DNA from 2 places in the Pseudobacillus sp. FSL P4-0506 genome. Region 1 is predicted to be linked to the other one. Evidence: a T-box and tRNA genes for the amino acid it is inferred to sense, from the RefSeq annotation. Region 1 holds a T-box; the other holds one or more tRNA genes.
What was found. A T-box is a leader RNA that pairs with one kind of tRNA and senses whether it is charged. The one in region 1 lies ahead of leuS (leucine--tRNA ligase), so its partner is inferred to be a tRNA-Leu.

Region 1 (21,247 bases):
GAGGGCTAATTGCTATTCGTCTGCTGCAGGAGATGGAAGTGGAGACAGCAGGCGTGATTTTGTCATCGCCTTGTCTCGGTATGAATCATACGCCACCTAAAGTAATGGATATTCTATCGCACGGTTTGAATTCACTCTCGCCCTCAGTGAAGTTTTCTTCCGGACTGACAGTTGAAATGGCGACAAGAAATGAAGAGGTAAGACAAGCAGATAAAGAAGATTTGCTTTATGTAAATAAAGTGTCAGTTCGCTGGTACCGCGAACTGCTTCAAGCCATCAAGACGGCTGATTTAAAGACAGGGGCAGTGCCTGATGTTCCGCTTCTTGTCATGCAGGCGGGGGATGACTTGATTGTCGATAAAAAAAGCGTCAGAAAATGGTTTCACCGGCTCGATTTGTCAGAGATGCATTATAAAGAGTGGCCGGGACTCTATCATGAAATATTTAACGAGCCAGAGAGAGAGGAAGTTTTCCATTATGCGAAAGGGTTCGTGGAAAATCGGTTGCGTTTACTAGGATATGTGATTGAGGAGTGAGGTGACACAATGCCTGTACCAGTAACGCCGCTTCATCTAATGCACAATATTTATAAAAAAGTGTTTCCTGTCGTGCATGAACAGCTGCAATATTGGAAAGAGAAAGCAGGGATGATTCCAAATAAAGAACTGCGCCGCCAGGCTCTCTCCAGCATTGAACATAAGACGTTTCATTGCGAAGGAGGAGCTGTGCTGGCATTATTGTCGAGAGACCGGCTCGTTCAGGCTGTCCGCTTTATTGTTACCTACCAGACCATCAGTGATTATCTCGACAATCTTTGTGACCGCAGTACGTCCCTTGATCCAGCTGATTTTGCTGCGCTTCATGAATCGATGGAAGATTCTCTGACGCCGGGCGTCCCGCTTCGTGATTACTACCGTGGCCGGATGGATCAAAACGATGGCGGTTACTTATCTGAGTTAGTGACCACATGTCAGTCTGTGCTCGCTGGAATGAAGGGGTATGAGGTGATTGCCCCTCACCTTAAAGAGCTATGCCGTTATTATTGTGATTTACAAATACATAAGCATGTTAAAAAAGAAGAACGAGAGCACCGCCTGATTAAATGGTTCGAAGAGTACCAAGATGAGTGGCCGCAAATGGAATGGTACGAATTCTCTGCTTGTACCGGTTCGACGCTTGCTATTTTTTGTTTAGTATCATACGGCTTAAATGAGCCATTAAGCCATGCGCAGGCACAGCAAATAAAAAACAGTTATTTTCCCTATATACAGGGGCTTCACATTCTGCTTGATTATCTGATTGATCAGAAGGAAGACCGGGAAGGTGGAGATTTAAATTTCTGTTTTTATTATCAGGATGAAAAACAATTGTTTGAGCGGCTCGTTTATTTTATGGAGAAGGCGGACGAGCAGATAGAAGGGATAAAAGATTCTCGCTTTCATAAACTGATCAATCGTGGACTGCTAGGTGTGTATTTATCGGATAGCAAAGTTTATGAACAAACAGGCATTTACAAGCTCTCCAAAAAAGTCATTCGCAGAGGCGGAGCAGTTTCCCGCTTTTTCTATTTTAATGGCCGAATGTACAGATACGTGCAGCAAGTATTCCCGCGATTGTTCCATAAAACAACATTTCGTTGAAGAAAGATGGACAGAAATAAAAGGAGATGGCGCAGTGAGTTTACAATTAAGCATATTGGATCAATCGCCAATTTCAGAAGGGATGGGAGCAGAGGAAGCCCTAGCGCAAACCGTTCAGCTTGCTCGTCATGCTGAAGCGCTAGGATATGAACGTTTCTGGGTTTCAGAACATCATGACGCTTCAAGTCTTGCTGGATCTTCGCCAGAGGTATTGATGGCTTATTTGGCAGCTAAGACTAAGGCCATTCGCATTGGTTCCGGAGGAGTCATGCTTCCCCACTACAGCCCCTACAAGATAGCGGAGAATTTCCGAGTGCTCGAAGGGTTGGCTCCTGGCCGAATTGATGCGGGGATAGGTCGGGCACCGGGTGGCATGCCAATGTCTTCTTTGGCGCTTAATAGAGGCGAATATCGCCAAGTGGACCGTTTTCCTGAGCAGATTGATGAATTACTAGCCTATCTTGCGGGAGATGAAGAGAATATACCTTACCCAGGACTGAAAGCCACACCGCTCATTCAAACAAGGCCGGATGTCTGGCTGCTTGGCTCCAGTCCGGCAAGCGCCCTCCTTGCGGCAAAAAAAGGATTGCCATACACATTTGCCCAATTTATCAACGGAGAGGATGGGCAAGAGAGTCTGGCTGCTTATCTGAACTCCTTTCAGCCGTCGCCCTGGCTTTCAAAGCCAAAGAGCATGGTGGCTGTGTTCACTATTTGTGCTGAAACGGATGAAAAGGCAGAGTGGCTGGCTTCCAGCCTGGATCTATCCTTGTTGATGACGGCCCAAGGCATGAAGTCGAACGGCACACCGAGCCCTGAAAAAGCAGCACCCTACCGTTACAGTGAATATGAACGTAAATTTATCTGCGAAAACAGGAAGCGAATGGTGATTGGGAGTCCTGAACGTGTGCGTGAACAATATAAGCAGATTAGTGAGGAATATCAAACGGAGAATATCATGGCTGTGTCCATTATGTATCATTTCGAGGACAAATTAAAATCAATGGAGCTGCTGGCAAAAGCAGCTGAATTATAAAAAAGCAGGCTATAGCCTGCTTTTTTGATGGTCAGACAAAGGATTCAAATGGTTGTTAGATAATCAGAGCGCAGAAAATTACCTTTTTTCAATGGCTATAATAAACGGCGGATGATTTGCCTGATTGATAAATTCGTAACGGAGGACGTGAGCTTTTTGTTGATCGATGTTTTCTACGAAGCTAAGCAGCTTCTCTTTTTCCACTGCTCCCTCTTCATGACCATGATAAATAACGAGCACAATAATGCCTCCGGAAATAAGCATGGAGAAAATTTGCTCTACAGCGGCAATGGTAGTGTCTGGCTTTGTAACGATAGATTTGTCTCCTTTTGGCAAATAGCCAAGGTTAAATACGGCTCCCTTTAACTGGCTTTGCCATTCAGCAGGAATAAGTGCCGCTGCCTGTTCATGGCCGCAACCAAATAGAGTGACCCGCTCACTTAGCTGGTGTTCTTCGAGACGGACAGTTGTATTAGTCAGTGCCTGCTCCTGAATATCAAAACCAAATACATGCCCCTCTTCGCCAACAAGCTTGGCTAAAAATACCGTATCATGGCCATTGCCAACGGTTGCATCAATCGCTGCGCTGCCTTTAGTTATAGCTTTCTCTAAAAGTATGCGTGCGAACGGAAGAATTCCATCTACATTCATTGCATATCCCTCTTTCACAGCTTAAATAATTAAGATAGTCTCTGATGATTATACATAAAATAAACGGTTGCTGATATAATGCATATAATTACTAGAATAATAGTGGTGGAAAAATAAAAAAAAGAAAGGGCGTTGCCTTTTGAACACAGTAGTCACAAAGCCGCCTTACGTCAAAACTGTTTCGGACTTGATAGAGACAATTCAGCAGCTCTGGGCACTTAAATCATATAATGCTTTGCAGGAGTGGCTTGCACAAGTGGAAACTGAAGATGAATATTACCGTTTGATCCGGCTGGCCGATGCCGGAGCAATGTATCGATACAGCAATTTTTTAGCAACGGCTGCCAACAAGCGCTTTCGCTCTGTCCGCACATTTTCTTGGTATTGTTATAGCCTGCTTGAACAAGGAAAGAGTCTAGAGGCGGAGGCAAAGATGAAACAGCGCTTGTTTGATGAAGGCGTCGATTCCTTGACGCTCGAAGAAAAAAAAGCGGCTTGGCTTTTGCTTGTCAAAGCACTTTGCCAATTGCACCGCTACCGGGAAGCGGCCGATTATATACGTCTCATTGAAGAGTCAGGCAATTTGTTGTCGCCCGATCAGCTAGCGGATTTCTATTTAGAAACGAATAATTGGGAACAAGCTGAACAGATAGTGAAAAAAGGGCTTGATCTGCCATTTCACGAACGTGGTGACGTCAGCTTGCTCGTATATGTAGATTTGTTGTCAAGGCAAGGAAATCACGAAGCAGCACTTCACATGCTGCAAAAAGGAACCGAGGTCTTCCCAGAATGCCCTGTATTTCAGTTGGAACAAATGCGTAGCTTTCGTCTGGCTGGTGACTTCCAAGCGATTCTTGATCATGCTGATTATTTAAATAACAAAAATCCCTTTCATGAAAACAAGGATTATTTCATTTATTTAAAAGCCGAAGCGCTTTACAAGCTGGAAAAGTGGGATGAATTAAAACAATGGATTGCCGCACACAAAACAGTGCTAGAAAAGACAATATTTAGTGAACGGACAATAGATCCGAATAAAGCTTATCAACAAATCATGATTCAGCCAATTCGGCAAAAGTTGAATTATTGTGTACCGGCTACCCTTTCAATGATGATGCAAACAGCTGGAAAAAATGTGTCGCAGGATGAAGTTGCCGAGCACGTTTTTGATGTGACTGGCTCCAAGTTAATGACAGCTATTGATTATATGGCTTCTTTAGGCTTCTCCTCTGCATTTTTTAAAGGGACGGTCGAGTTATACAAGCATTTCATTGATAACGGATGTCCGGTCGTACTCGATATGCTGATTGAAAACCAGTCACATGTTCAGCTTGTTACCGGGTATGATGACAGACTTGGAGTGTTGTTTGTTCAAGATCCTAACGAGCTGGAAACACTGCTTGTTCCTTATGAAGAAGCTGCGCACACTTATCGATTAAAAGATCGGCTCTCGCTCGTGTTTGTTCAGGGAGAACAAAAAGAGATGCTTGAACAGCTAGATCTGCGCACTCATAAGTTTTTTCAAAAAATATTTGTCTATTTAGAACAAATGGAAGAGAATGCGGAAGCAGTCGTTGCTGATTTTCTCGCTTATCTGACAGAAAATGACGAGGAAATTTTTTCTTCTATTATCGGTTTGACGATGATTCAGCACCCAAAAGCTAAGCCATTTCTGAATAAGTGGATTAAAAACGTAAAACAGCGATTTGGTGAGGATGATGAGGAGATCCAGCTGCTCATTGCTCATTCTTATTATATGCATGACCAAACTGGCGAGGAATTCGAACGTGCCATGCATCATATCAAGCAAAAAAATGCTTACGCCCATTTTCTTCTCGGAATCGTAGATTATCAGAACGATCAAACAGAGAGAGCTATTTTTCATTTAAAGCGTTCACTTGAGAAAGATCCTTTTCAGCCTTCTGCTTATGCCTACTTAGCGCGATGTTATGCAGAGTTCTCGCAGTTTCAGTTGGCACAGCAATGGGCGCTTATAGCGCTTGAGCAAGCGCAAACAGATGAATTTATTCGCTCAACATACGCACTTATGTTATTGGAGTCGGAAGCAGTTCAAGAGGCGATGGCTGAGTTTAAAAAGCTGTCTGAGGATTATCCACAGGATCATTATTATATATATGAAATTGGCCGTTGCTATATGGAGATGGGGGATAGCCGAGCGATTAAGTGGCTAAAGCGTGCAATGGAGATGAATCCTGCAGTACCCTATCCTTATTTGCGCATTGCCGAAATTCGAATGAATGAAGAAAAGTGGGAGCGGGCAGAAGCATATTTGCAAATAGGGACAGAGGAAGTGGTGCCGGAAGAAACAGGAATTCTTTGGTTATATATCGGTCATACGCGCATGGGCCGTGAGATGTATAGTCATGCGGAGGAAGCTTATAAACAGGCTGTGCAGCTTGACAGCGATGGAGAACTGCTTGCGGCAGTATACGAAGCACAGTCAATTATTAAGCAAGGGGACTGGCAGCGGGCTGAAAATGTTATTCGCTGTTATGCTGAGCCTGCGGATAACCCCGATATATACGTAAGAGCTGGCGCCATGATGATGGAAGAAGCTGAAAAAGACAAGGAAAAGGAGCTTGGCCTTGATTTTATGGAAACAGGATTAATACAAGGCAGCGGATTAGGAGAACAGGTTTCTTTATACGTTGAATATGTAGAAGATACGCCTTTTATTCACCGCGCGCTCACTTTTTTGCAAAAGCTTCGAACCCAGTATCCGTTAAGTGATTTGTATTGTTATGAGGCGATTTTTCAGGAGGATCTGGAAAACTTTTCTATAGCTGAATCGCTTTTGCTGGAAGCGGTAGAGCTTGACAAAAAGAACACCTTTCCTCATTATCGCCTCGGAAAACTGTATCGAGCGTTGGAGAAACATAAGCTTGCCGAGCGTCATTTGCTGGAGTGCATCAAAATCGATCCTGATTTTACTGCTGCCCATGAAGAGTTGGCGGGTTTATATGAAGAAGCGGACGATATAGAGAAGGCGAAAAAGTATCGATTTCGCGTATTTGAAGCCATTCCGCAAGCATGCGAGATAAAGCAGCTTGCAGAGTGGATGGCCTCTCCAGCCGAGCGGCAGAAATTAAAGAATCATTTGATCAATCTGCAAGGAACAATCGATGAAGAATGGCGCTTGGCTGCCCTTAGTGAAGTATTGGAGACGAGAGAAGCGATCCATTTACTTGAGAAAGAAGAAGCTGTAAACTTGAGAGCGAAATTGGCGGAGTTTTATACCGATAACGGGCAGGAGAAAGAGGCCTTGGCCTTAATAAAAACATTGATTCAAAAAGAACCGACCAATGAACATTTGTATGCCCCATGGATGAAAGCTCTGTACAGTTCGAGAAAATTATTGAAAATTGAAAAGTTGATCAAAAGCATGAAGCTACCTTCAGAAGATGCAGCAGCTATATATAGAAACAGCGGCAGTGCACTTGTCCCTTATATAGAAAAGCTCGAGGAAGAGAAAAGCGGCATATGGAAGAAGATTGCTGGCGGTTTGAAGACGGTTGGATTAATTAGTGTGATTATCGCTTTATATGAAAAGGCAATTGAGTTAGATCCTGATAACTCTGAGAACTATAGCCAGCTGGCTTCTTTTTACTTAGAGCGAGAGGTAGCAGACGAGGCATTAAAGGTATTAAAATTATATTTAAAACGGCATGAGGATGACAATTTTTGTTTTAAAGCAGCTGCTTCAGCTTTGGCACATGGGACAGAAAATGGAAAAGACAAATATATTAAGGAGGCCCAGGAATATCTGCTTATGCTAAAGGAGAAGCATCCTGCTGATGCAGATGTCCGGGAAATGCTCGCAGATTCGTTTCTTTTCCTCGGTGAACCAAAGGCAGCCCTAAAAGAATATAAAGCACTTATTAAAAAAGCCCCTTTCAAAATAGAAGGCTATGTCGGAAGGATACTTGCGTGCCTTGACCTTGACCAGGAAGAGGAAGCAGAAAAGAGCCTAAAGCAAATACCAGAACAAATGCGGGAACGTGTGATGGACCAGCTTAGGGAGTTGGCGGATGAGCACCCGGCATTAAAAGTACTGATAAGTAAATAGAAGAGAAAGACCGGCTGCTAATGCGCCGGTTTTTTATTTTGAGATTGAGACAGCTTGCCTGATTGAGGCCAGCTATTAGACGACACAAAGTATAGTGGATGTTCCTTGTAAAGAATGGAACATCTATACCCGAAGGCGGGATACGCGTAGAATTCGACTAATCGACGGATGCTGCTGGGTGAGAGTCAAAATATAGGGTCATTATTGATTGGATAAGGGAGAATGAATCATTAGGGATTCTCCTTATAGCTCGAGGTATAAAATTTACTTACTTCCAAAAAATAAGCGCATGAAATCATTTAGGAGGTAAGTAATGTGGACATAAAACGAGCAAAACAAATCGTATCTTCATCTGCAGATATTGATGTAACATTCCAAGGTGTTTCCGTTTGGATTGACGAACTGCATGAAGAGGAGAAAATGGCAACTGTTCATTTAAGAGGCCCATTGGAAGAAAGAACACGAGTCGCCATTCAAGATTTAACTGAGGAGAAGGAGTAAGAAAGAAAACCCGCTCTTGGCTACAAAGAGCGGGTTTTCTTTCTTACTAAAGCTTGGCATTAGACTTCCTCTTGGTCGCCATTCTCGCCATCGTTGACTGCAATGCCGTCTCCGCCGACAGCGTGCTGCTGTTTCGTATTAGAGCTCGCGACGGCTGCATTTGTTCCAGCGGCGCTGTCTGTTCCACTGCCGCTTGCCACCTGAGTCGCTCCTGCTGTTTCTTCGGATCGATTGATCTGATTGTTGATAACAATGACAATTCCTTCCTCATCATCTTTCCAGCTTCCATGTTTTTCATGCGGCTCTTGCTGATCGCCGTTTAGGCCGAAGTTTTTGGCTTCTCCTTCCGCTCCCACACTTTGCTGTTGTTCGGTGTTTGACGAATCAATCGCGGCATTATTTCCTGCTGTGCTATTTCTTCCAGCCCCGCTCGCAATTTGCGTAGTATTTGGTGCGCTGGTGAATTGATTATTAATAACGATAACAATTTTGGTTGTTTCAGGAACAGAGGACTTAGCAACAATTCGTTCTCCATCTCTTTCAATGAAAACGTCTACCTTTTGGACGTCGTTCTTCTCCCGTTCCATTTCGTCGTTATAATCATCAAGATTTTTATCAAAGCTCATTTTGGACCTCCTTCTTTTGATAAATCTAAGGAGAGTGCATACATTTCAAAGGTTTTGCAGGCTGGCGTTTGTTAGGCATGTACTTCGTTAACATCTGGATAAGCTCCCTATTACTATAAATGCTAGATAAAAAAATTTTCTTGTACAAATGTACAATATTTTAAATGCCGTTAAAAAAGCTATTTAAGCTGATAAAAAACATGGCTGTCGACAAAGTCGACAGCCAGCATTTATTTTAAGTCCACCAGTTTTAATAATTAATCCGTTTCTCACCTTTTTTGCAAAGTTCGAGGTGTCGTGCGCCCTGAAAGCTGTTACGCCGTTTTAATTCAGCATCAATGGCATTGAGCACGGTCCATTTATCGACACTCCACATTGGGCCAACCATTAAGTTGATAGATCCATCGCCAGTAATGCGATGAATAATCATTTCCGGCGGCAAGATTTCGAGCTGATCACATACGAGATTCACATAGTCTTCAAGAGATAAAAACTCAAGCAGCCCTTTCTCATATTGCTTCACCATTGGTGTGCCTTTTAACAAATGGAGCAAATGAATTTTAATTCCTTGAACATCAAGGCGGGCAACTGTCTCCGCTGTTTCCATCATCATCTCGGGTGTCTCAAGAGGGAGGCCGTTAATAATATGGGAACAGATGCGGATATCATGCTTGCGCAATTTCTCTACCCCCTCTACATAAGTAGAAAAGTCGTGTGCCCGGTTAATAAGTTGTGCCGTCTTTTCATGAACAGTTTGCAAACCGAGTTCCACCCATAAGTAAGTGCGCTTATTTAGTTCAGCTAAATATTCGACTACTTCATCCGGAAGACAATCCGGGCGTGTAGCGATCGATAAACCGACGACACCCTCCTGGCTAAGAACAGTTTCATATTTCTCGCGAAGCACTTCTACGGGAGCATGAGTGTTTGTATATGCCTGAAAATAGGCCATGTATTTGCCGTTCTTCCATTTTTGATGCATTTTTCCTTTAATATCGTGAAACTGTTTCTCTAGACTGTCAGACCGGCTGCCGGCAAAATCACCCGACCCGGCGGCACTGCAAAAGGTGCAGCCGCCGAATGCGACTGTTCCGTCGCGATTTGGGCAGTCAAACCCTCCGTCCAGCGCAACCTTGAATACTTTATGTCCAAAATGATTGCGTAAATGATAATTCCATGTATGATAGCGCTTATTGTCACTTGCGTAAGGAAATGGATTCATCTTTATTAAACTCACCCTCTCTTTCAAGCTGGGCAAATGCTGCAGCATAAAGGAAATTTTATCATGAATAAGCAATAGAAAGCGAGCTTCATCCGTGGAAGATTAGTCAGAATTTTAAGTTCAGAAAACGGCTTGAAAAATTTGGCTTGGCGATCTACAATACTATTTTGGAACTCGAAATAATTAAATAAAACAGGAGGGGATACAGTATGCCAAAAGCAGTTTGGTTGTTAGTGATCGGCATGGTGATTAATGTGACAGGTGCTTCGTTCTTATGGCCTCTCAATACCATTTACATACATGGTGAATTAGGAAAATCCTTGTCGATAGCAGGGATTGTTTTAATGTTAAATGCTGGGGCTACCGTTGTAGGCAATTTGCTCGGTGGGGCGTTATTTGACCGTCTTGGTGGTTACAGAACGATTTTACTTGGGGCAGGCTTAAATTTGATTGCGATGGCTGGCATGACAATGTGGCATGACTGGCCCCATTATGTTATCTTTTTAACGATTGTCGGCTTCGGATCAGGAGCGATCTTTCCGGCTGTCTACGCGCTTGTTGGTGCGGTTTGGCCAAAAGGAGGACGCCGGGCATTTAATGCTGTGTATATTTCGCAAAACGCCGGGGTGGCGCTAGGTTCTGCAATGGGTGGTTTTGTTGCTTCTTTCTCCTTTAATTATATCTTTGCGGCCAACTTGGCTATGTTTGTTGTTTTCTTTCTCATAGCCGCTTTTGGTTATCGCCAAATGGCCAATGTGACCGGAGTACAAACAAATGTCATTGCGGAAAATGGCAAAGTGAAGAACCGCAGCAAGATGACGGCACTTTTCATACTATGTACAGCTTATATGCTTTGCTGGGTTGGCTATGTTCAATGGCAGTCGACTATCGCAAACTATACACAAGAAATAAATATCAGCCTGAAAGAATACAGTTTTCTATGGACAGTTAATGGCTTGTTAATCGTGTTTGGCCAGCCGCTCGTTAACTTTTTTGTTCGGGCTTTTCAGGATAATTTAAAAAAGCAAATTATGATTGGAATTCTTATTTTCATGGGATCATTTGCTATTACCGCTTTTGCAAGCGACTTTAGAGGGTTTCTCGCCGCTATGCTTATCTTAACTATCGGTGAAATGTTTGTCTGGCCGGCGGTGCCGACCGTAGCCAGCCAATTATCACCAAAAGGCAGAGAAGGGTTTTACCAGGGAATCGTAAATAGCACCGCAACAGCCGGACGGATGTTTGGACCGGTGCTCGGCGGGATTCTCGTGGATCTATACGGCATGCCGATACTATTTATCACTCTGATGGCTTTCTTGCTTATTAGCATGGGACTAACAATGATTTACGATCGGCCATTAAAAAAGAAAAATGAAGTACCATCTCCTTCCATATCTTCTCTTTAAGCTTGCAACTGTGGGCAATTTTGTCTAAAATAGTCGTAGATTGAATAAGTAAAAGATGATGATGAGGAATAGTAGTGACGATTTTCGGAATTAGAGAGCTGGCGGGAGGTGCAAGCCAGTCCGGAATACCATGAACTCGCCTTGGAATCGCAGGTGCGAACCATAAACAGTAGTGCCTGCCGCCGATCTGCGTTAAAGACGTCAAGCAGAGTGCCAAATGAAGGCACTAATCTGGGTGGTACCGCGGGAAATATACTCTCGTCCCAATTATGGGACGGGAGTTTTTTAATATTCAACATGGAAGGGTGTTACAGATGAGTTTCGATCATCAAAAGGTTGAAAAGAAATGGCAGCAATATTGGGAAGAAAATAAAACATTCAAAACACAGGAACAAAGAGGACAGTCAAAATTTTACGCGCTTGATATGTTTCCTTATCCATCAGGGGCTGGCCTTCATGTCGGCCACCCGGAAGGCTACACAGCAACAGATATCCTATCACGCATGAAGCGGATGCAAGGGTATAACGTTCTTCATCCAATGGGATGGGATGCGTTTGGACTGCCAGCGGAACAGTATGCATTGGATACAGGAAATGACCCGGCAGAATTTACTGAACAGAACATTAATAACTTCCGCCGCCAAATTAAATCGCTTGGCTTCTCTTATGATTGGGACCGGGAAATTAATACGACAGACCCGGAATATTATAGATGGACGCAATGGATTTTCCTGCAGCTTTATAAAAAAGGCCTCGCTTATATTGATGAAGTAGCGGTGAACTGGTGTCCGGCTCTCGGTACTGTGCTTGCCAATGAAGAAGTTATTGATGGCAAGAGTGAACGGGGAGGCCATCCTGTTGAACGTCGTCCGATGAAGCAATGGATGTTGAAAATTACAGCCTATGCTGATCGTTTGCTCGAAGATTTAGAGGAGCTTGACTGGCCGGAAAGCATTAAAGACATGCAGCGCAATTGGATCGGCCGTTCCGAGGGAGCAGAAGTGACATTTGCTATTGATGGTCATGATGAAACATTTACTGTGTTCACAACGCGACCAGATACACTTTTTGGAGCAACATATGCGGTTTTAGCGCCGGAGCATCCATTTGTGGCTAAAATTACTACAGATGAACAAAAAGAGGCAGTGGCTGGCTATTTAGATAAAATTAAAGCGAAAAGTGACCTGGAGCGCACGGATCTTGCCAAAGAGAAAACTGGTGTTTTCACTGGTGCTTATGCAATCAATCCGGCAAATGGAGAAAAGATGCCGATCTGGATTGCTGATTACGTATTAATGAGCTACGGAACTGGAGCCATTATGGCCGTGCCAGCACACGATGAGCGTGATTATGAGTTCGCTCAAGCATTCGATTTGCCGATTAAGGAAGTAGTAGCCGGCGGAGACGTTGAAAAAGAAGCTTATACTGGCGATGGCGAACATGTAAACTCCGACTTTTTAAACGGATTCAATAAAGAAGAAGCGATTCAGAAAATGATTGAATGGCTTGAAGAGAAAGGCATTGGTACGAAGAAAGTAACATACCGTCTTCGTGACTGGCTGTTTAGCCGCCAGCGTTATTGGGGAGAACCAATCCCAATTATCCATTGGGAAGACGGTACCATGAGCACTGTTCCGGAAGAAGAATTGCCGCTTATGCTTCCTGTAACAACAGAAATTAAGCCGAGTGGAACAGGTGAATCTCCGCTTGCTAATATTGATGATTGGGTTAATGTCATTGATCCAGAGACGGGCAAAAAAGGCCGGCGTGAAACAAATACAATGCCGCAATGGGCGGGAAGCTGCTGGTATTATTTGCGCTTTATCGACCCTCGTAACAGCGAGGCGCTCGCTTCTGAAGAGAAGTTAAAAGAATGGCTTCCGGTCGATATTTATATTGGAGGAGCAGAGCATGCTGTGCTTCACTTATTATACGCCCGCTTCTGGCATAAAGTTTTATATGATCTCGGTGTGGTTCATACGAAAGAGCCATTCCAAAAGCTGTTTAACCAAGGAATGATTCTTGGAGAAAACAATGAAAAAATGAGTAAATCGAAAGGAAATGTCGTAAATCCGGATGAGATCGTGGAAAGCCACGGGGCCGACACACTTCGCCTGTATGAAATGTTTATGGGGCCGCTTGATGCTTCCATTGCCTGGTCTACAACGGGACTTGACGGTGCCCGCCGCTTCCTTGACCGCATTTGGCGCTTGTTCATTCAGGAGACTGGCGAATTGAGTGAGAAAATTACAGACTCAGGCAATGAGCTTGAAAAAGTGTATCATCAAACAGTGAAGAAAGTGACAGAGGATTATGAGCATTTACGCTTTAATACGGCTATTTCCCAAATGATGGTATTCATTAACGAGGGTTATAAAGCAACAGCTATTCCAAAAGAATACGTAGAAGGCTTTGTTAAATTGCTTGCTCCGGTTGCGCCGCATCTGGCAGAAGAAATGTGGGAAAAGCTTGGCCATGAAGGTACAATCAGTTATGAGCAATGGCCAACATATGACGAGTCTAAGCTTGTTGACGACGAAGTGGAAATTGTCGTTCAGGTAAACGGCAAAATGAAAGCAAAATTAATGATTTCCAAGGAAGCAACGAGAGAAGAGATGGAACAAATTGCAATGAACGATGAAAAGGTGCAAGAGCAGGTTGCCGGAAAAACAGTACGTAAAGTCATCGCAGTGCCGGGCAAACTTGTTAACATCGTAGCAAACTAAAGAGAGGATGGTACAGATGGAGCCAATTCCAGAAATTACACCTGAAGAACTTAAACAAAAATTAGCCAACGGTGAAAAGTTGGAAATTGTGGATGTACGGGAAGATGAGGAAGTGGCAGGCGGTAAAATTCCGCAGGCTAAACACATTGTAATGGGAACCATCCCGAATCACTTAGATCAATTTGATAAAGAGAAGGAATATATTTTTGTCTGCCGCTCGGGCCGACGCAGTGAAAATGTCTGCTATTATATGCGCGATCAAGGTTTTAAAGTCCGTAATATGGCAGGCGGCATGCTTGAATGGACCGGCGAAACAAAATAATGTGCTTAGCTGTTCCCCTTCATCAGAAGGGGAGCAGCTTTTTTATTGGAGAAATTGAGAAGGAGAAAGGCCTAACTGGAATCAAAGTGAACATATCCTGAATCAGGCAGGGATATCGGGCATGCAGAGCTGGTATCATCACTTATGCACGGAATATCAACAATTAGGCTGCCATAAAAAAGTAAACAAGAAAAACATACTTCCCTGCTTTTAACACAAGCTAAAAAGGATATTCAGCAGTTGAATATCCTTTCACAAATTTACGGTGAGGTGAAAATGATGAGCAGAAAAGATTGGCTTGATCCGACTTCTCAAAAGTTTCACCACAATTGGACGAGACCGAAGCGTACAAACTCGCAGGTGAATGGTCATACGGAAGTATCCCGGCGGACACGCATTAACCAAAGCGTCTCAAACGAAAATCGGTTTTGTTGATGTAAAGAAAAAAGCAGAGGAAAATGTCCTCTGCTTTTTTCACTGGGCAGCATTTGAGCCAGCCAGCCGACCAGTAATAAGTGCGGAGGTAATATTGTAGCCGCCTGTATAACCATGGATGTCGAGTACTTCACCGCAAAAAAATAAGCCGGGCATTTTTTTAGAAGCCATTGTTTTTGGGTCCACTTCTTTAATAGAAACACCACCGCCGGTGACAAAGGCTTTCTCCAGTGGCAGGGTACCGTTGACAGCAAAACGAAACTGCTTGCACAAGTGCGCAAACTGGCGGATTTTCTCGGTGCTAATACCGTTTCCTGGTGTTTCCTCATGGATCTCCGCCTCTTCCAGTAAAAACAGCAAGTAGCGCTCAGGAAGCAACCCTTTTAAACTATTTTTCACCGCTTTTTTTGGATGATCAGCGAGCTGTTGGCGCACCTCTTGGAAAAGCTTTTCTTCATTTTTGTCAGGCAGGCTGTCGATCGCCATGAATACTTCACCTGTTTTGCTTTTCTTGAGCGCTTTAACGACAAATTGGCTGCAGCGCAGCACTGCGGGACCAGATATGCCGAAGTGGGTAAAAATCATATCCATGCGGTGAGTAATGATTGGCTTGCCCTTAGGGTTCAGAACGCTTACAGCTACATCGCGAAGAGAAAGTCCTTGTAGTTTTTTCTCTTTAATAAATGGTTCCTCCGAAGTGACCGGCACCTCTGTCGGATAGAGCTCTGTTACTGTGTGGCCCGCTTTTTCAGCCCACGGATAAGCATCGCCTGTTGAACCAGTTTGTGGAACAGAACTGCCGCCTGCAGCAATAACGACAGAGTGGCTGCGGATGGTTTGGCCGTCGCGGAAAATGACTCCGGCTGTACGGCCATTTTCAAATAGCAGATCGGCCACGGCCGTGTTCACACGTGTTTCAACGTTGAGCTCTTTCATCCTATTAAGAAGTGCGTCAACGACTGACTGCGCTTTATTGCTTACTGGAAACATGCGCCCGTGATCTTCCTCTTTTAGGGCAATACCGAGGTCTTCAAAAAAACGAATGATATCTTCATTGTTAAAAACAGAGAAAGCGCTATATAGAAAACGACCATTTCCCGGGATATGCTTAATGATTTCATCAACCGGTAGGCGGTTGGTTACATTACAGCGGCCGCCACCTGATATAGCAAGCTTTTGGCCGAGCTTGCTGCCTTTATCAACAAGCAATACACGCGCTTTTTGCTCACCGGCTGCAATGGCTGCCATTAAACCGGAAGGACCGCCACCGATAATAATTACATCATAGTCCATATGGAATCCCTTCTTTCTTAAGCAATTCTTTTCATAGTAGTTGATTTATTCATCGGTTGTCAATGAATAGAAAAAAAGAGAACCCTAAAGGGTTCTCTTAGGCTGCTTTCTTCTTCGAAGGAAGGAAGAAAGAGAGTATGAATGCGATAGCGGCTAAAATTGTCGCCACAACAAACGCATCATTAATACCTTTAATGGTGGACAATTTCATTCCTTCGCTGTAGAGCGACATGATTGACATCATATGTCCGGATTCTCCGCCGCCAAATGCTTGACTTAACGAATTGATTTTATCCTGAATAAAAGAATTTGTTGTTGTTACTTGGTTTTCGTAATCCGCCATGTGAAAGGTGCTTTGTCTCGTCATAATGGTAACGAGGAAGGCTGTGCCAATCGAGCCAGCCACCTGACGGATTGTATTGGACATGGCTGTACCATGAGCGATCAGTTTCATCGGCAACACATTCATACCAGCCGTCATAATCGGCATCATAATGAGCGACATCCCGAAGGAGCGCAAAATATAAATCATCAGGATGCTGCGATACGGGGTATCAGATGTTAGGTGCGTAAATTCGAACGTCCCGTAGGTTGTAATGGCCAGACCAATAACAGCGAGCCAACGAACGCCGTATTTATCGAACAACTTTCCTGCGATCGGCCCCATTAGACCCATGATCAATGCTCCAGGAAGCAAGAGAAGCCCGGATTCCATCGGAGTAAAGCCACGGATGTTTTGTAGGTAAATAGGCAACAAAAGCATACCGCCGAATAGTGCCATCGTAATAATTGAGTTGATGATAAGCGTAAAGGTAAACATATTGAATTTAAATACATTCATGTTAAGCATCGGTGTTTCCGAAACAAGTTGCTTCCAAACGAAAACGGCGAGAGAGATAATTCCAATGACAAGGGATAGGATAACTTCTGCACTGTCCCATCCATTGTTGCCAGCTTCACTAAAGCCATATAGCAACCCGCCAAATCCGATAGAAGAAGTAATGAGGCTGAACACATCGAGCTTCAAATCAACCGTTTCACTCTTAAGATGGAACAGGCGAATGGCCAGTAAAATATCAATTACACCAAGAATGAACATGCCATAAAACATCACGTTCCATTCGTAATGCTGGATGACCCAGCCAGTAAGTGTCGGGCCAATTGCAGGAGCAAGAATCATTGCAATCCCCATTGTTCCCATGGCAGCTCCACGTTTCTCAGGTGGAAAGAGTGTCATGAAGACATTTGTTCCGAGTGGCATGAGCACACCTGCACCGATCGCTTGGATTACACGTCCGACCATCATAATAGTGAATGTGCCGGAGACGGCGCAAATGATAGACCCAACTGTAAAAGAAATCATCGACAAAATAAATAATTTTCGAAAACCGTACTTTAAGATCAAAAAGGCACTAATTGGAATCATAATGCCATTGACAAGCATAAAGCCGGTCATCAGCCATTGAGCCGTACTTGTTGATACGTTAAAGTCACTCATCATAACCGGCAGAGCGACATTGATCAACGTCTGGTTCAAAATGGCCACAAACATTCCAAACAGTAGCACAGCAAGAACGGGACCAACCCGTTTTGGTGGTGCATCTTCTGAAGAGGAATGGATTTCTTCAGCTACTTCAGCTTTTGTTTCTTCTTGGGCCTCTTGCTGAATGTCCTCTGGTACTGCTGTTTGCTGAGATGCATCTTCCTGCTGGACAGCTATAGCTGATTGCTGCGGCATTTCTTTTCCTGCGACAGGCAAATCAGGTTCTGTCTTCTTGCGTTTTGCGGCCAGACGCTTGTTCACAAAAGCTACCACAATAACGGCTAAAATAAAGTAACCAATTAGAAAAGCTGATGCCATGTATCCCTCCTCCTTATTTGTGAATGCGAACGGAAACATTCATGCCAGGTACAATATCCAATGACTTCTGATCATTAATGGAAATAGTTACCGGCACGACTTGTGTAACTTTCGTATAGTTAGCTGTAGAGTTGCTTGACGGCAGCATTGAGAAGACATTGGCTGTCGCAAGACCAATTTTTTTCACTTTTCCTGTTAAAGTAGTGTCTGGATAGGCATCTACGTAAATATCTACTTTTTCACCAACAGAAAGATCTTCAAGTTTTGTTTCATCTACATTCGCTGTTATCCACAGATTATTTAAATCATAAGCGTAAGCAAGTGGTGTTCCAGCAGCAGTCATGCTGTTCTTTACAGCTTTTTCTTCAACGATTGTTCCATCTTGTGGAAGAGTCACTGGTACTTTGATTGTTCCAGTTCCAGATGGAGATTGAGTTTCAACTTCACCAAGCTTCTCGCCCGCTTTATATTTTTCTCCGAACTCGCCATTCCAGCTGACAAGCTTTCCAGCCGCTGGAGCAGCAACCGCCATTTGTTGGCCATCAATTTTTGCATTATCTGTCTTTATATAATTGTTCGTCTGAGTAAAAAAGTAATAACCGAGAAAACCGCCGCCGATTAAAATAACAATCGTTAAAACGTTTAAGAGAACGATTCTTCTTACATTCATTTACATACAACTCCTTTAAATATTCATAATATTAATAGTTAACTTTATTAACTATTACCCGAAAAAATCATTGAATCTTCTTAAATAATTCAATGAATGTGTTAAGCTCTTCCGGTGTCAGTTGTCCGAACTTTTCATATAAGAACTGAGCATTCTTTTTTTTCAGTTCATTAGTGAGTTTTGCGCCCTTTTCAGTTAAGGAAATTTGTACAATCCTTCTATCTGTTGCAGAACGCTGGCGCATAATCAGTTCCTTTTTAACGAGTGAATCCGTTAAATTAGTAATATGGCTGACAGACACACCAAGCTCTCTTGAAATTTCGGTGACTGTTTTTACATCCGGAGAGGAGAGTAATTTTAAAACAGAGTACTCATTATTTGTAAGCTTATCACCAATAAAAACCGACATTTCACGTTTGAATGATCGGAAAGATGTCCGTAAGACAGCAGCCAATTCATTCATTTTCTCTTTCGTGTGCCGATTGTTCTCCATGATCATCCTCCTTAGGGCTCTCTTTTGCACTCAACTATTTTAAGAGAAAATACTTAACAAAGTAAACTATTTATTTTATGAAGTAATAAGAAATTTTTGTTTAATAAATTGCCTGAACGTTAGGAAAGAGGTAAACTGATTTTTAGCATTTGTATTTATCTTAACGGAATAGAAAGGGAATTTTTATGTCTTCGAAGCTTATCAGAGGAACATTCATTTTAACGTTGGGAACATTTATTTCCAAGTTCCTTGGATTGTTCTACGTTATTCCATTTTACTCAATTGTTGGAAAAGAAGCGACGTCACTTTATCAATATGGCTACGTGCCGTATACAATCTTCATCAGTATAGCCACTGCAGGTGTCCCGCTCGCCGTATCTAAGTTTATAGCTAAATATAATGCACTTGGTGAGTATGCCATCGGGCGCCGGTTGTTTAAGTCAGGTCTTATGATTATGTCTATAACAGGATTCCTTGCGTTTCTTATCATGTATGTTTGTGCCCCTTGGTTCGCTAGTATTATGATCGTTGATAAAGAACAGATTTATACGGCGGAAGAAGTGGCTTATGTCATTCGCGCCGTCAGTTTTGCCCTCATTATCGTTCCGTTCATGAGCCTAATGCGCGGATTTTTCCAAGGCCATCAATCAATGGGACCGTCAGCTGTATCTCAGGTAGTTGAACAAATTGCTCGTATTATTTTTCTGCTTGTCGGTGCTTATATTGTTTTAAATGTGTTAGATGGAACGGTTGTAAAGGCAATTGGTGTGGCCACATTCGCAGCATTTGTCGGGGCTTTATTCGGTTTGCTTGTTCTGTTTTGGTATTGGAAGAAGCGGAAAAACCACTTAAATGAACTGCTTGAAAAAGATAAAAGCCATGCAGACGTAAAGCTCTTTGATATTTATAGTGAGATCGTCGTATATGCCATTCCGTTTATTTTTGTCGGCATTGCGATCCCGCTTTACCAACTTGTGGATACCATTACCTTTAACCGAGCAATGGCAGAAATCGGACAGGCAAAAATCGCAGATACTGTGTTCGGAATTGTCAACTTTAGCACACAGAAAATCGTTATTATCCCCGTTTCATTGGCAACCGCTTTTGCCATGACACTTGTCCCGCTTGTGACAAGCTCTTTCGTGTCAGGGGAACCTGACAGAGTTAAAAAGCAGCTCGATCAGACATTCCAAGTTCTTTTATATTTAACTGTTCCAGCTGTTGTTGGAATTATGCTGCTTGCGGAGCCTTTTTATACAGCGTTTTATGAACATAGCAGCCTAGGCACAGATATTTTACGGGTATATGCACCGGTTGCCATTTTGTTTGCTTTATTCACTGTGACAGCAGCTATTCTGCAAGGAATCAATGAGCAGCGGTTTACAGTATTCAGCTTGCTGTTTGGCATTTTGTTGAAACTGGTGCTCAACATGCCGCTAATTAAGCTGTTCCAGGGAGAAGGCGCCATCTATGCGACAGCGATTGGGTATGGGGCTTCAATTATAATTAACTTGCTCGTTATTAGATATTATTCTGGTTACTCTCTTCGTTCGATCGGAAGAAAGATTGGCCAAATCACAGTGTTTAATTTAATTATGGCAGCTGCAGTGTACATCGTCTATTTTATTCTTCACCCGCTGTTCAATGCAGACAGCAAAATACAAAGCACGCTTTTGATCGCCGTCTGCGCGGTGATTGGTGCAGCGATTTATTTCTTCTTGAGTTTCCGATCCGGACTGGCAACGGCACTGTTTGGAACGAGACTTGACCGGATAAAAAATAAGTTTAAAAGAGTAAGAGCTTAATGAATGATTAGAAAAGCAGGCTTCTTTTTTGAAGGAGACTGCTTTTCTAATGAGAAAGAAAGGAGGGGGAATGTGGAAAAAGAACTCGCTTATTCATCAAGAACAAAGGGGATTATTATGGTTCTTGCCAGTTCCTTATTTTGGGGGGCATCCGGTGTAATCGCCCAATTTCTTTTCCAGAAGCAAGGAATTGGAGTAGAATGGCTTGTAACAGTGAGATTGTTGCTGGCGGGCTTGCTTTTGCTTCTCTTCGCGGCAATAAAAGAAAAAAGATCCATCTTTGGTATGTGGAGAGACCGGTTTAGCTGGCCGTCTCTCATTCTCTTCAGCTTGTTTGGCATGCTTGGTGTTCAATATACATTTTTTGCGGCCATTAGAAGCGGAAATGCAGCAACAGCAACCATTTTGCAATATTTGGCTCCCGTGTTGATTGTTTTGTATCTTGCCATTCGCTCAAAGGCACGCCCATCTTC
Region 2 (9,667 bases), 1.4 Mb from region 1:
CCGCCCCTCTTATCCCGGTTTTTGAGAAAATATCAGTTATGCCTCTTGTAGGAACGATTGATACAGAAAGAGCTAAACTTATTATGGAAAACTTGCTTGATGGGGTAGTTAACCATCGTTCGGAAGTTGTTCTTATTGATATTACGGGGGTTCCGGTTGTGGACACGATGGTGGCACATCATATCATCCAGGCGGCGGATGCTGTCCGGCTTGTTGGTGCTAAATGTATGATCGTGGGCATCCGTCCGGAAATCGCTCAAACGATCGTCACTCTAGGTATTAATCTGGATCAGGTTATTACTACAAGTACCTTGAAAAAAGGGATTGAAGAAGCTCTTGAGATGACGGAAAGAAAAATCATTGAAGTGGAGGAAGAACGATGAGAATACCAATTTTAAAACTTCATGATTGTCTGCTGATTTCAATTCAATGGGAACTGGACGATCAGACTGCCCTGCAGTTCCAAGAGGATTTGCTGCACAAAATTCATGAAACGAGCGCCCGGGGAGTGGTGATTGATTTAACTTCTATTGATTTTATCGATTCTTTCATCGCTAAAGTGCTCGGAGATGTAATCAGCATGTCGAAGCTTATGGGAGCGAAAGTTGTGATCACAGGAATTCAGCCAGCCGTTGCTATTACCTTGATCGAATTGGGTATACGTCTTGAAGATGTCTTGACAGCTCTTGATTTAGAAAAAGGTTTGGAGAAACTTCAACGGGAACTGGAGGACTAATCTATGGATTCTTGCGTCAAGATTACAAATGAATGGGACATCGTAGCTGCAAGGCAGCTTGGCAGGAATGTGGCCAAAGATCTAGGATTTGGCACGGTCGACCAGGCCCGTATCACGACAGCTATCAGTGAGCTGGCGCGTAATATTTACCTTTATGCCGGTCAGGGCCAGGTATGCATAGAAAAGACAGAGGCTGCCGGAAAAACCGGGTTAATCATTATTTCAGAAGATCAGGGACCTGGTATCCAAGATCTTCGTAAAGCAATGGAAGACGGTTTCTCCACCTCTGGAGGACTTGGAGCCGGTTTGCCTGGGGTGAAACGCCTTGTAGATGAGTTTACAATTGACTCTACTCCAGGAGAGGGGACTCTCATTAAGGCAATCAAGTGGCTCCGATAAGGAGGGCAAGTATGGAATTTAGGGAAGCAATGCAAGAAAAATATAAAGAAATTCTTGAGAGCTATATGAGGGATCAAAACGAGCAAGCTTTGTATCTTAGTCAAAAGTTCAGTAGAAAATCCATTGAACATAAAGTCTCTCCCGAAGAAATTATCAGTCTCCATAGAACTGCTTTGTTGGAACTCGGAATAGAAACTTCCGAGGCGATGCTCCCCTCTTTCGACATCTTGCTTGAAGTGATGATGGCGTATGGTCTTGCTTATCGTGAGCATCAAAATTTGCGGACGATTCAGCAGGAATTAAAAAGTGAGATTGAAGTGGCGGCTAATATGCAGCAAACACTTCTAGGGACGCAGGTTCCGAATGTGGATTGCCTTGACATAGGAGCTATTAGCGTGCCGGCGAGACAAATGAGCGGGGATTATTATCATTTTGTTCAGGATGAGCAGGGAGCTGTCAGTGTGGCCATTGCGGATGTAATTGGAAAAGGAATTCCGGCGGCGCTGTGCATGTCAATGATCAAATATTCCATGGATAGTTTACCAGAGGGACGGCATGAACCGAGCCGCGTGCTGGAAAGCCTAAATAGAGTGGTAGAACAAAATGTAGACCCGACAATGTTTATTACCATGTTCTATGGGATGTATAATACAATGAATCATACATTCTATTATTCTTCCGCAGGTCATGAACCGGGCTTTTTCTACAATCATGAAACAAAAGAATTTGAAGAGTTGTATGCAAAAGGGCTCTTGCTTGGTGTAGATAAGAAAACAAAATACCGCCAGTTTGAGAAAAAAGTTGAAGTAGGGGATATTATTCTGCTTATGTCTGACGGCGTAACAGAATGCCGAACCGAAGAAGGCTTTATAGAAGTAGATACGTTAATGGGATACATTAAAAAATATATTCACCTGGAAGCCCAAGAGATTGCAGATAAGGTATATAAAGAACTTGAGTTTTTACAAGACTTCCAGCTGCGGGATGACTTCACTTTAATTATTTTAAAGAGAATAAAGTAAGAAAAGGTTTATCTCTCTTTCAGCTGGGTATACTTTAAAAACAGTGGAGTAATAAAGAAGAGGTGGGTTTAAAATGAATATTACAATTGACGTAAAAGAAACAGAACAACAAATCACAGTGAGAATCACTGGAGAAATTGATGCATATACAGCACCTAAGCTTCGTGAGACTGTTTTTCCATATACCGAGAAAGAAAAGGCGAACATAGTAATTGATTTGTCTGAAGTATCTTATATGGACAGTACAGGTCTAGGTGTATTCGTTGGGCTTTTCAAAAGTTTAAATGCTAATGGGGGCACTCTGCAGTTGATTGGTTTATCAGAACGCTTGAGAAGATTGTTTGATATCACCGGCCTTGCAGATATTATGAATATTAATTCTGAAGTAGAAGGTGGCGTTTGATGATGGAAGCGTTTGATTACATCGAGATGAAAATCCCGGCCAAGCCGGAATTTGTGGGCGTTATCAGGTTGACGCTTTCAGGAATTGCGAGCAGAATGGGATTTACATATGATGCGATTGAGGATTTGAAAATAGCTACTAGCGAAGCAATCACCAACGCTGTCCAGCATGCTTACAACGGCGATGAAGAAGGTGAAGTGGTGGTTGGCTTTGCTCTTTATCAGAAACATTTAGAAGTGATGGTATCTGATAACGGAAAAAGCTTTGATTTCCGCGAAACAAAGAAAGCATTAGGCCCTTACAAGGAGAATTCTGTGGAATTTCTGCGTGAAGGAGGCTTAGGTCTATTTCTCATCGAAACATTAATGGACGAAGTAAAGGTTCATCAAAAGGAAGGGGTTACTTTGTTCATGACGAAGTACCTCGAAGGAGAGCAGGTGGAGAGGGATGCGGAAACCATCTCAACCTAACCAGGATACAAAACAGCAAGTTGTTGAGTGGATCAAAGCTTATCAGAACGACAGTGATAATGAAGCACAAGAACATCTCGTAAAACATTACCAAGGATTAGTTGAATCCATTGCCCGTAAATATTCAAAAGGCAAATCTTATCATGAAGATATTGCTCAAGTCGGAATGATGGGCCTTTTAGGGGCAATTAGACGATATGATGATGCTTATGGTAAGAGTTTTGAAGCCTTTGCTATTCCGACAATCGTTGGAGAGATTAAGAGGTTTTTGCGGGATAAGACGTGGAGTGTTCATGTTCCAAGGCGGATTAAGGAACTGGGGCCAAAAATTAAATCCACAGTGGAGGAGCTAACCTCTAGCTTACAGCGTTCTCCAAAGGTAGATGAGATTGCGCGTTATCTTGATATTTCTGAAGAGGAAGTTTTGGAAGCGATGGAGATGGGCAAGAGTTATCAAGCTTTATCTGTTGACCACTCAATTGAAGCAGATTCCGATGGCAGCACAGTGACACTTCTAGATATCGTCGGGAATAGAGAGCAAGGTTATGAGAGGGTAGACCAGCGACTTGTACTTGAGAAGGTGCTTCACGTATTGTCCGACCGTGAACGTCAAATTATCCAGTATACTTATTTAGAAAATATGAGTCAGAAGGATGCGGGAGATAAGCTAAACATTTCTCAAATGCATGTATCGCGCCTGCAAAGAAGAGCAATCAAGAAGCTGAAAGAAGCAATTGATGCTGAATCAATGACATCGGAGCGGTTGACTTAATGAATTGTTTTCAAAATGAACAGCTAGAGATCTGTGCTAATAAAGCCGCAAAAGGCGGCCAGCCATTTTGCGGTGACAGTTACTATATTCACACAACAGATGACTATTTAATCTGTGTGTTGGCAGATGGACTGGGTAGTGGGGAGTTTGCTTTTCATTCTTCATCGGCTGTAACAAAAATAGTAGAAGAGAACCATCACGAGTCGGTTGATCTTCTAATGAGTTTAAGCAATAATGTTCTTTATCAAAAAAGAGGAGCAGCCGTTGCTATTTTAAAAGTTTATTTTAATACCCGTGAATTTGAATATAGTTGCGTTGGCAATATTCGGTTTTATTTATATACTGACAAGGAAAAATTAACTTACCCACTGCCGGTAACCGGTTATTTATCGGGCCGGCCTCAAAAATATCGGACACAACGCTTTACCTATGAGGCGAATTGCAAATTTCTTTTGCATTCAGACGGGATTAACGTTCTTAATGTCAAAGGACTAATGAGAAACCGTTCTATTCAACAAATCGCCTCTCTACTGGAGGAAGAAACAACCAAATCTGGCGATGACTCTACTTATATTATCGGAAGCCTGCTTTAATAAGCGCGGGCTTTTTTTCTTGTGATAAAATGAAAGATAGGAGAAGGAGGGGATTGGCATGCCCGTTGAAGCTATAATTGACAAAGAAAGCTTGATTAAACAAACAGCCCAGGATGAGAAATTAGAGGTAAAGAAAGTACGCGCAGTCATTGGGCTGATTGAGGAAGGAAATACTGTGCCTTTTATTGCCCGCTACCGGAAGGAAATGACTGGTGCGCTTAATGAAGTGGAGATTCAATCGCTTATCAATCGGTGGACCTACTTGCAAAACTTATCAACGCGCAAAGAAGAAGTCATTCGTCTAGTTGAAGAGCAGGGGAAACTAACGGAGGAATTGCGATCTGCTATTTTACAGGCAGAGAAAATTCAGGCTGTAGAAGATCTTTATCGTCCTTTCAAGCAAAAACGCCGGACAAAAGCAGCTATTGCCAAAGAAAAAGGATTGCTGCCGTTAGCAGAGTGGCTCTTGGAGATGCCTGCTTCTTCTGTAACAGCCCAGGCGAAAACATACATATCAAACGAAACAGGCGTCTCTTCTGTGGAGGAAGCAATTGAAGGTGCGCTGCATATTATTGCTGAGCAGGCGGCGGATGAAGCAGCGATTCGTCAGTGGATTCGCAGTGAAACCTTCAAAAATGGGAGCATTCATGCAACTGTTAAAAATAGGGAGTTAGACGAAAAGAATATATATGAAATGTATTATGATTACGAAGAACCTGTTGTGAAAATTGTTCCGCACCGCATATTAGCCCTGAATAGAGGGGAAAAAGAAGATGTTCTAAAAGTAAACATCCATACAGATTCAGAAAAAATCGTGCGTTACATAAGCAAGAAATATAAGGTGGATGACAAAGTCGAAGCTGGAGCATATGTACAACAAGCCCTTCAAGATGCATACAAGCGGCTCATCCAGCCATCCGTTGAACGGGAAGTACGCAATGAACTAACTGAAAAGGCGGAGGATCAGGCAATTCATATTTTCTCCGAAAACTTAAGGAAATTACTTTTGCAGCCTCCTTTAAAGGGAAAAGTAGTTTTAGGCGTCGATCCTGCTTACCGAACAGGCTGTAAGCTTGCAGTGGTAGATGAAACAGGTAAGGTATTATATATAGGTGTTATTTATCCGCACCCGCCGAAATCTAAAAGAGCCGAGGCAGAAGAGCATGTCCAAAAGCTTCTAAAGGAATATGGAGTGGAAATTATCGCGATTGGCAACGGAACCGCTTCGCGAGAGACAGAGCAATTTATAGCTGATGTCATTAAGAAAAGTGAATGTCAAACGGCTTATATTATTGTGAACGAAGCAGGGGCAAGTGTATATTCTGCTTCCGAAACAGCACGTGAGGAATTTCCGGATTTTCAGGTCGAAGAAAGAAGTGCTGTGTCAATAGCGCGGCGGTTGCAAGATCCTTTAGCTGAATTAGTAAAGATTGATCCAAAATCAGTTGGTGTAGGCCAATATCAGCATGATGTTTCTCAAAAAAAGCTAAATGAGTCGCTCACATTTGTAGTAGAAACAGCAGTTAACCAAGTAGGAGTGAATTTGAATACAGCCTCTTCCTCATTATTGCAGTATGTAGCCGGCTTGAATAAAACTGTAGCTAATAATATTGTTAAATTTAGAGAAGATAACGGTAAATTTAATAATCGCTCTCAAGTCAAAAAAGTTCCTCGGCTTGGTGCGAAAACTTTCGAGCAATGTATAGGGTTTTTAAGAATTATGGATGGGCAGGAACCGTTGGATAAAACAGCGATCCACCCTGAAAGTTATTCAGAAGTGAAAAAACTGCTTCAAAGTATTGGCTATACCACAAAAGATGTAGGATCCAAAGAGCTCAAAGATACATTGGATAAAGTTTCTGTTGAGCAGGCTGCAGAAGAGTTAGGCATTGGGGTCCTAACAATGCAGGACATCAAAGATGCCCTTCAAAGACCGGGACGTGACCCTCGCGATGAACTGCCGACTCCGCTGTTAAAAACAGGAGTAATGAAATTGGAGGATTTAAAGCCTGGTATGGAAATGCAAGGGACTGTCAGAAATGTGGTAGACTTCGGTGCGTTCGTTGATATTGGAGTAAAAGAAGATGGTCTTGTTCATATTTCCAAAATGAAAAAAGGGTTCGTTAAGCATCCTCTCGATGTGACAGCTGTAGGTGATATTGTAACTGTCTGGATTGAACAGGTGGATGAGAAAAAAGGGAGAGTCTCTTTAACAATGATTCCTTCAGAAAAATAATTGAAGAAGAAAAGGAGCGGCCGGCTAATGAATGATCAGGAACTTCAGTTGCTTACAGAAAAGATATCAATAGAGTTATTTGGCCGTCCGTTTCTTCATAAAGCAACATTTAATTCAAGATTAAGAACTACTGGTGGCCGCTATATGATGCGGTCCCATAATATTGAAGTGAATAAAAAGTATTTGGAGGCCTATGGGCGGGAAGAAGTGGAAGGTATTATCAAGCATGAGCTATGTCACTATCACCTGCATTTAGAAGGAAAAGGACATAAACATCGTGATCGGGATTTTAAGCAGCTGCTAGAAAAGGTGCAAGGGCCTAGGTATTGCACTCCGTTGGAGAAAACAAAGCCCAAACAGCTAAGGCGTTTGTTGGTTTATGAATGCACTAATTGCCACCTTGCGTACCATCGTAGAAGAAAGATTGATACAGCCCGTTATGTATGTGGAAAATGTAAAGGAACGATTAAGTTCAAAGAAGAGAGAGCAGTAGACTAAAAATAATGGTTGAATTTGGTGAATGAGGAAAAGGAATGGGGAGTTTTTAATTTTATTGGACAAAGTTGTTGACTCATGTACTCTACTTTAATATAATACAAATTGTCGATAAAATGAATTTTATATTCCGCAGTAGCTCAGTGGTAGAGCAATCGGCTGTTAACCGATCGGTCGCAAGTTCGAATCTTGCCTGCGGAGCCATTTTGGGGAAGTACTCAAGAGGCTGAAGAGGCGCCCCTGCTAAGGGTGTAGGTCGCGTAAGCGGCGCGAGGGTTCAAATCCCTCCTTCTCCGCCATTATTTTAATAAGCATTGTGGCCCCTTGGTCAAGCGGTTAAGACACCGCCCTTTCACGGCGGTAACACGGGTTCGAATCCCGTAGGGGTCACCATTTTCTTATTGTTAACAATGGGCTATAGCCAAGCGGTAAGGCAACGGACTTTGACTCCGTCATGCGCTGGTTCGAATCCAGCTAGCCCAGTCACTATGAGCCATTAGCTCAGTCGGTAGAGCATCTGACTTTTAATCAGAGGGTCGAAGGTTCGAGTCCTTCATGGCTCACTATTTGCGGGTGTGGCGGAACTGGCAGACGCGCTAGAATCAGGCTCTAGTGTCCGCAAGGACGTGGGGGTTCGACTCCCTTCATCCGCATTGATGTGAGGGCGGCTTGCGTGAGGCAGGCTGTTTTTTTATTAGTGAGTTTGTTCGAAGAACGGCAGTTGATCAGGAGTCTAGTAAGTAGATTTATTTCTTTAAAAAATAGTTGACTAATTAACATTATTGCTTTAATATATTTCTAGTGACGTTAAATCAAAGAAAAGTACCGATCGAAATGAACAATCGTCTTTTATTTTGAAGATAAATATTGTTTCGAAAAGTACTTGATTTGATAAAGGGTATATGATATAATTAAGTTCTGTTGTTAAAAAAACATGCGGTCGTGGCGGAATGGCAGACGCGCTAGGTTGAGGGCCTAGTGGGGGCGACCCCGTGGAGGTTCAAGTCCTCTCGACCGCACCATAAAATGCGCCCGTAGCTCAATTGGATAGAGCGTTTGACTACGGATCAAAAGGTTAGGGGTTCGACTCCTCTCGGGCGCGCCATTTATAAGTTTAACGGGAAGTAGCTCAGCTTGGTAGAGCACTTGGTTTGGGACCAAGGGGTCGCAGGTTCGAATCCTGTCTTCCCGACCAGGTAAGTATATATGCGGGTGTAGTTTAATGGTAAAACCTCAGCCTTCCAAGCTGATGTCGTGGGTTCGATTCCCATCACCCGCTCCAAAATTGATCTTTGAAAACTGAACAAAATACATGCCAGTAAGTTAATTCTTATTTTTAAAACATGAGCAAGTCAAACATCTTTTTGGAGAGTTTGATCCTGGCTCAGGACGAACGCTGGCGGCGTGCCTAATACATGCAAGTCGAGCGGACTTGACGGAGCTTGCTCTGTTCAAGTTAGCGGCGGACGGGTGAGTAACACGTGGGTAACCTGCCTGTAAGACTGGGATAACTCCGGGAAACCGGGGCTAATACCGGATATTCTTTTTCTTCGCATGAAGAAGAATGGAAAGGCGGCTTTTAGCTGTCACTTACAGATGGACCCGCGGCGCATTAGCTAGTTGGTGAGGTAACGGCTCACCAAGGCGACGATGCGTAGCCGACCTGAGAGGGTGATCGGCCACACTGGGACTGAGACACGGCCCAGACTCCTACGGGAGGCAGCAGTAGGGAATCTTCCGCAATGGACGAAAGTCTGACGGAGCAACGCCGCGTGAGTGAAGAAGGTTTTCGGATCGTAAAGCTCTGTTGTCAGGGAAGAACAAGTACCAAAGTAACTGTTGGTACCTTGACGGTACCTGACCAGAAAGCCACGGCTAACTACGTGCCAGCAGCCGCGGTAATACGTAGGTGGCAAGCGTTGTCCGGAATTATTGGGCGTAAAGCGCGCGCAGGCGGCTTCTTAAGTCTGATGTGAAAGCCCACGGCTCAACCGTGGAGGGTCATTGGAAACTGGGAGGCTTGAGTGCAGAAGAGGAGAGCGGAATTCCACGTGTAGCGGTGAAATGCGTAGAGATGTGGAGGAACACCAGTGGCGAAGGCGGCTCTCTGGTCTGTAACTGACGCTGAGGCGCGAAAGCGTGGGGAGCGAACAGGATTAGATACCCTGGTAGTCCACGCCGTAAACGATGAGTGCTAAGTGTTGGAGGGTTTCCGCCCTTCAGTGCTGCAGCTAACGCATTAAGCACTCCGCCTGGGGAGTACGGCCGCAAGGCTGAAACTCAAAGGAATTGACGGGGGCCCGCACAAGCGGTGGAGCATGTGGTTTAATTCGAAGCAACGCGAAGAACCTTACCAGGTCTTGACATCCCGCTGACCGGTCTGGAGACAGATCTTTCCCTTCGGGGACAGCGGTGACAGGTGGTGCATGGTTGTCGTCAGCTCGTGTCGTGAGATGTTGGGTTAAGTCCCGCAACGAGCGCAACCCTTGATCTTAGTTGCCAGCATTCAGTTGGGCACTCTAAGGTGACTGCCGGTGACAA

Region 2: it has a tRNA-Leu gene. The T-box ahead of leuS (leucine--tRNA ligase) is inferred to sense a tRNA for this amino acid. The anticodon was not compared.

The regions. Positions count from the first base shown of each region.
Region 1 covers NZ_JBBOOI010000001.1:1,536,577-1,557,823, forward strand. Annotated here, with positions in the region: gene MKZ02_RS07575 (alpha/beta hydrolase) at 1-536, shown strand, start outside; gene MKZ02_RS07580 (tetraprenyl-beta-curcumene synthase family protein) at 546-1,640, shown strand; gene MKZ02_RS07585 (LLM class flavin-dependent oxidoreductase) at 1,675-2,676, shown strand; gene MKZ02_RS07590 (class I SAM-dependent methyltransferase) at 2,755-3,327, opposite strand; gene MKZ02_RS07595 (tetratricopeptide repeat protein) at 3,467-7,414, shown strand; gene MKZ02_RS07600 (H-type small acid-soluble spore protein) at 7,730-7,915, shown strand; gene MKZ02_RS07605 (hypothetical protein) at 7,975-8,502, opposite strand; gene MKZ02_RS07610 (TIGR01212 family radical SAM protein) at 8,792-9,763, opposite strand; gene MKZ02_RS07615 (MDR family MFS transporter) at 9,973-11,169, shown strand; T-box leader at 11,219-11,438, shown strand; gene leuS (leucine--tRNA ligase) at 11,484-13,895, shown strand; gene MKZ02_RS07625 (rhodanese-like domain-containing protein) at 13,912-14,217, shown strand; gene MKZ02_RS07630 (YpzG family protein) at 14,497-14,652, shown strand; gene MKZ02_RS07635 (BaiN/RdsA family NAD(P)/FAD-dependent oxidoreductase) at 14,692-15,945, opposite strand; gene MKZ02_RS07640 (DHA2 family efflux MFS transporter permease subunit) at 16,043-17,806, opposite strand; gene MKZ02_RS07645 (efflux RND transporter periplasmic adaptor subunit) at 17,820-18,476, opposite strand; gene MKZ02_RS07650 (MarR family winged helix-turn-helix transcriptional regulator) at 18,544-18,969, opposite strand; gene MKZ02_RS07655 (putative polysaccharide biosynthesis protein) at 19,155-20,774, shown strand; gene MKZ02_RS07660 (DMT family transporter) at 20,847-21,247, shown strand, end outside.
Region 2 covers NZ_JBBOOI010000001.1:108,008-117,674, reverse strand. Annotated here, with positions in the region: gene MKZ02_RS00580 (RsbT co-antagonist protein RsbRA) at 1-383, shown strand, start outside; gene MKZ02_RS00575 (STAS domain-containing protein) at 380-736, shown strand; gene MKZ02_RS00570 (anti-sigma regulatory factor) at 740-1,135, shown strand; gene MKZ02_RS00565 (PP2C family protein-serine/threonine phosphatase) at 1,147-2,157, shown strand; gene MKZ02_RS00560 (anti-sigma factor antagonist) at 2,231-2,560, shown strand; gene rsbW (anti-sigma B factor RsbW) at 2,560-3,030, shown strand; gene sigB (RNA polymerase sigma factor SigB) at 3,008-3,802, shown strand; gene MKZ02_RS00545 (PP2C family serine/threonine-protein phosphatase) at 3,802-4,395, shown strand; gene MKZ02_RS00540 (Tex family protein) at 4,454-6,631, shown strand; gene MKZ02_RS00535 (SprT family protein) at 6,659-7,129, shown strand; tRNA gene MKZ02_RS00530 (tRNA-Asn) at 7,256-7,330, shown strand; tRNA gene MKZ02_RS00525 (tRNA-Ser) at 7,335-7,425, shown strand; tRNA gene MKZ02_RS00520 (tRNA-Glu) at 7,445-7,519, shown strand; tRNA gene MKZ02_RS00515 (tRNA-Gln) at 7,538-7,609, shown strand; tRNA gene MKZ02_RS00510 (tRNA-Lys) at 7,617-7,689, shown strand; tRNA gene MKZ02_RS00505 (tRNA-Leu) at 7,696-7,779, shown strand; tRNA gene MKZ02_RS00500 (tRNA-Leu) at 8,063-8,148, shown strand; tRNA gene MKZ02_RS00495 (tRNA-Arg) at 8,155-8,231, shown strand; tRNA gene MKZ02_RS00490 (tRNA-Pro) at 8,245-8,321, shown strand; tRNA gene MKZ02_RS00485 (tRNA-Gly) at 8,335-8,408, shown strand; rRNA gene MKZ02_RS00480 (16S ribosomal RNA) at 8,488-9,667, shown strand, end outside.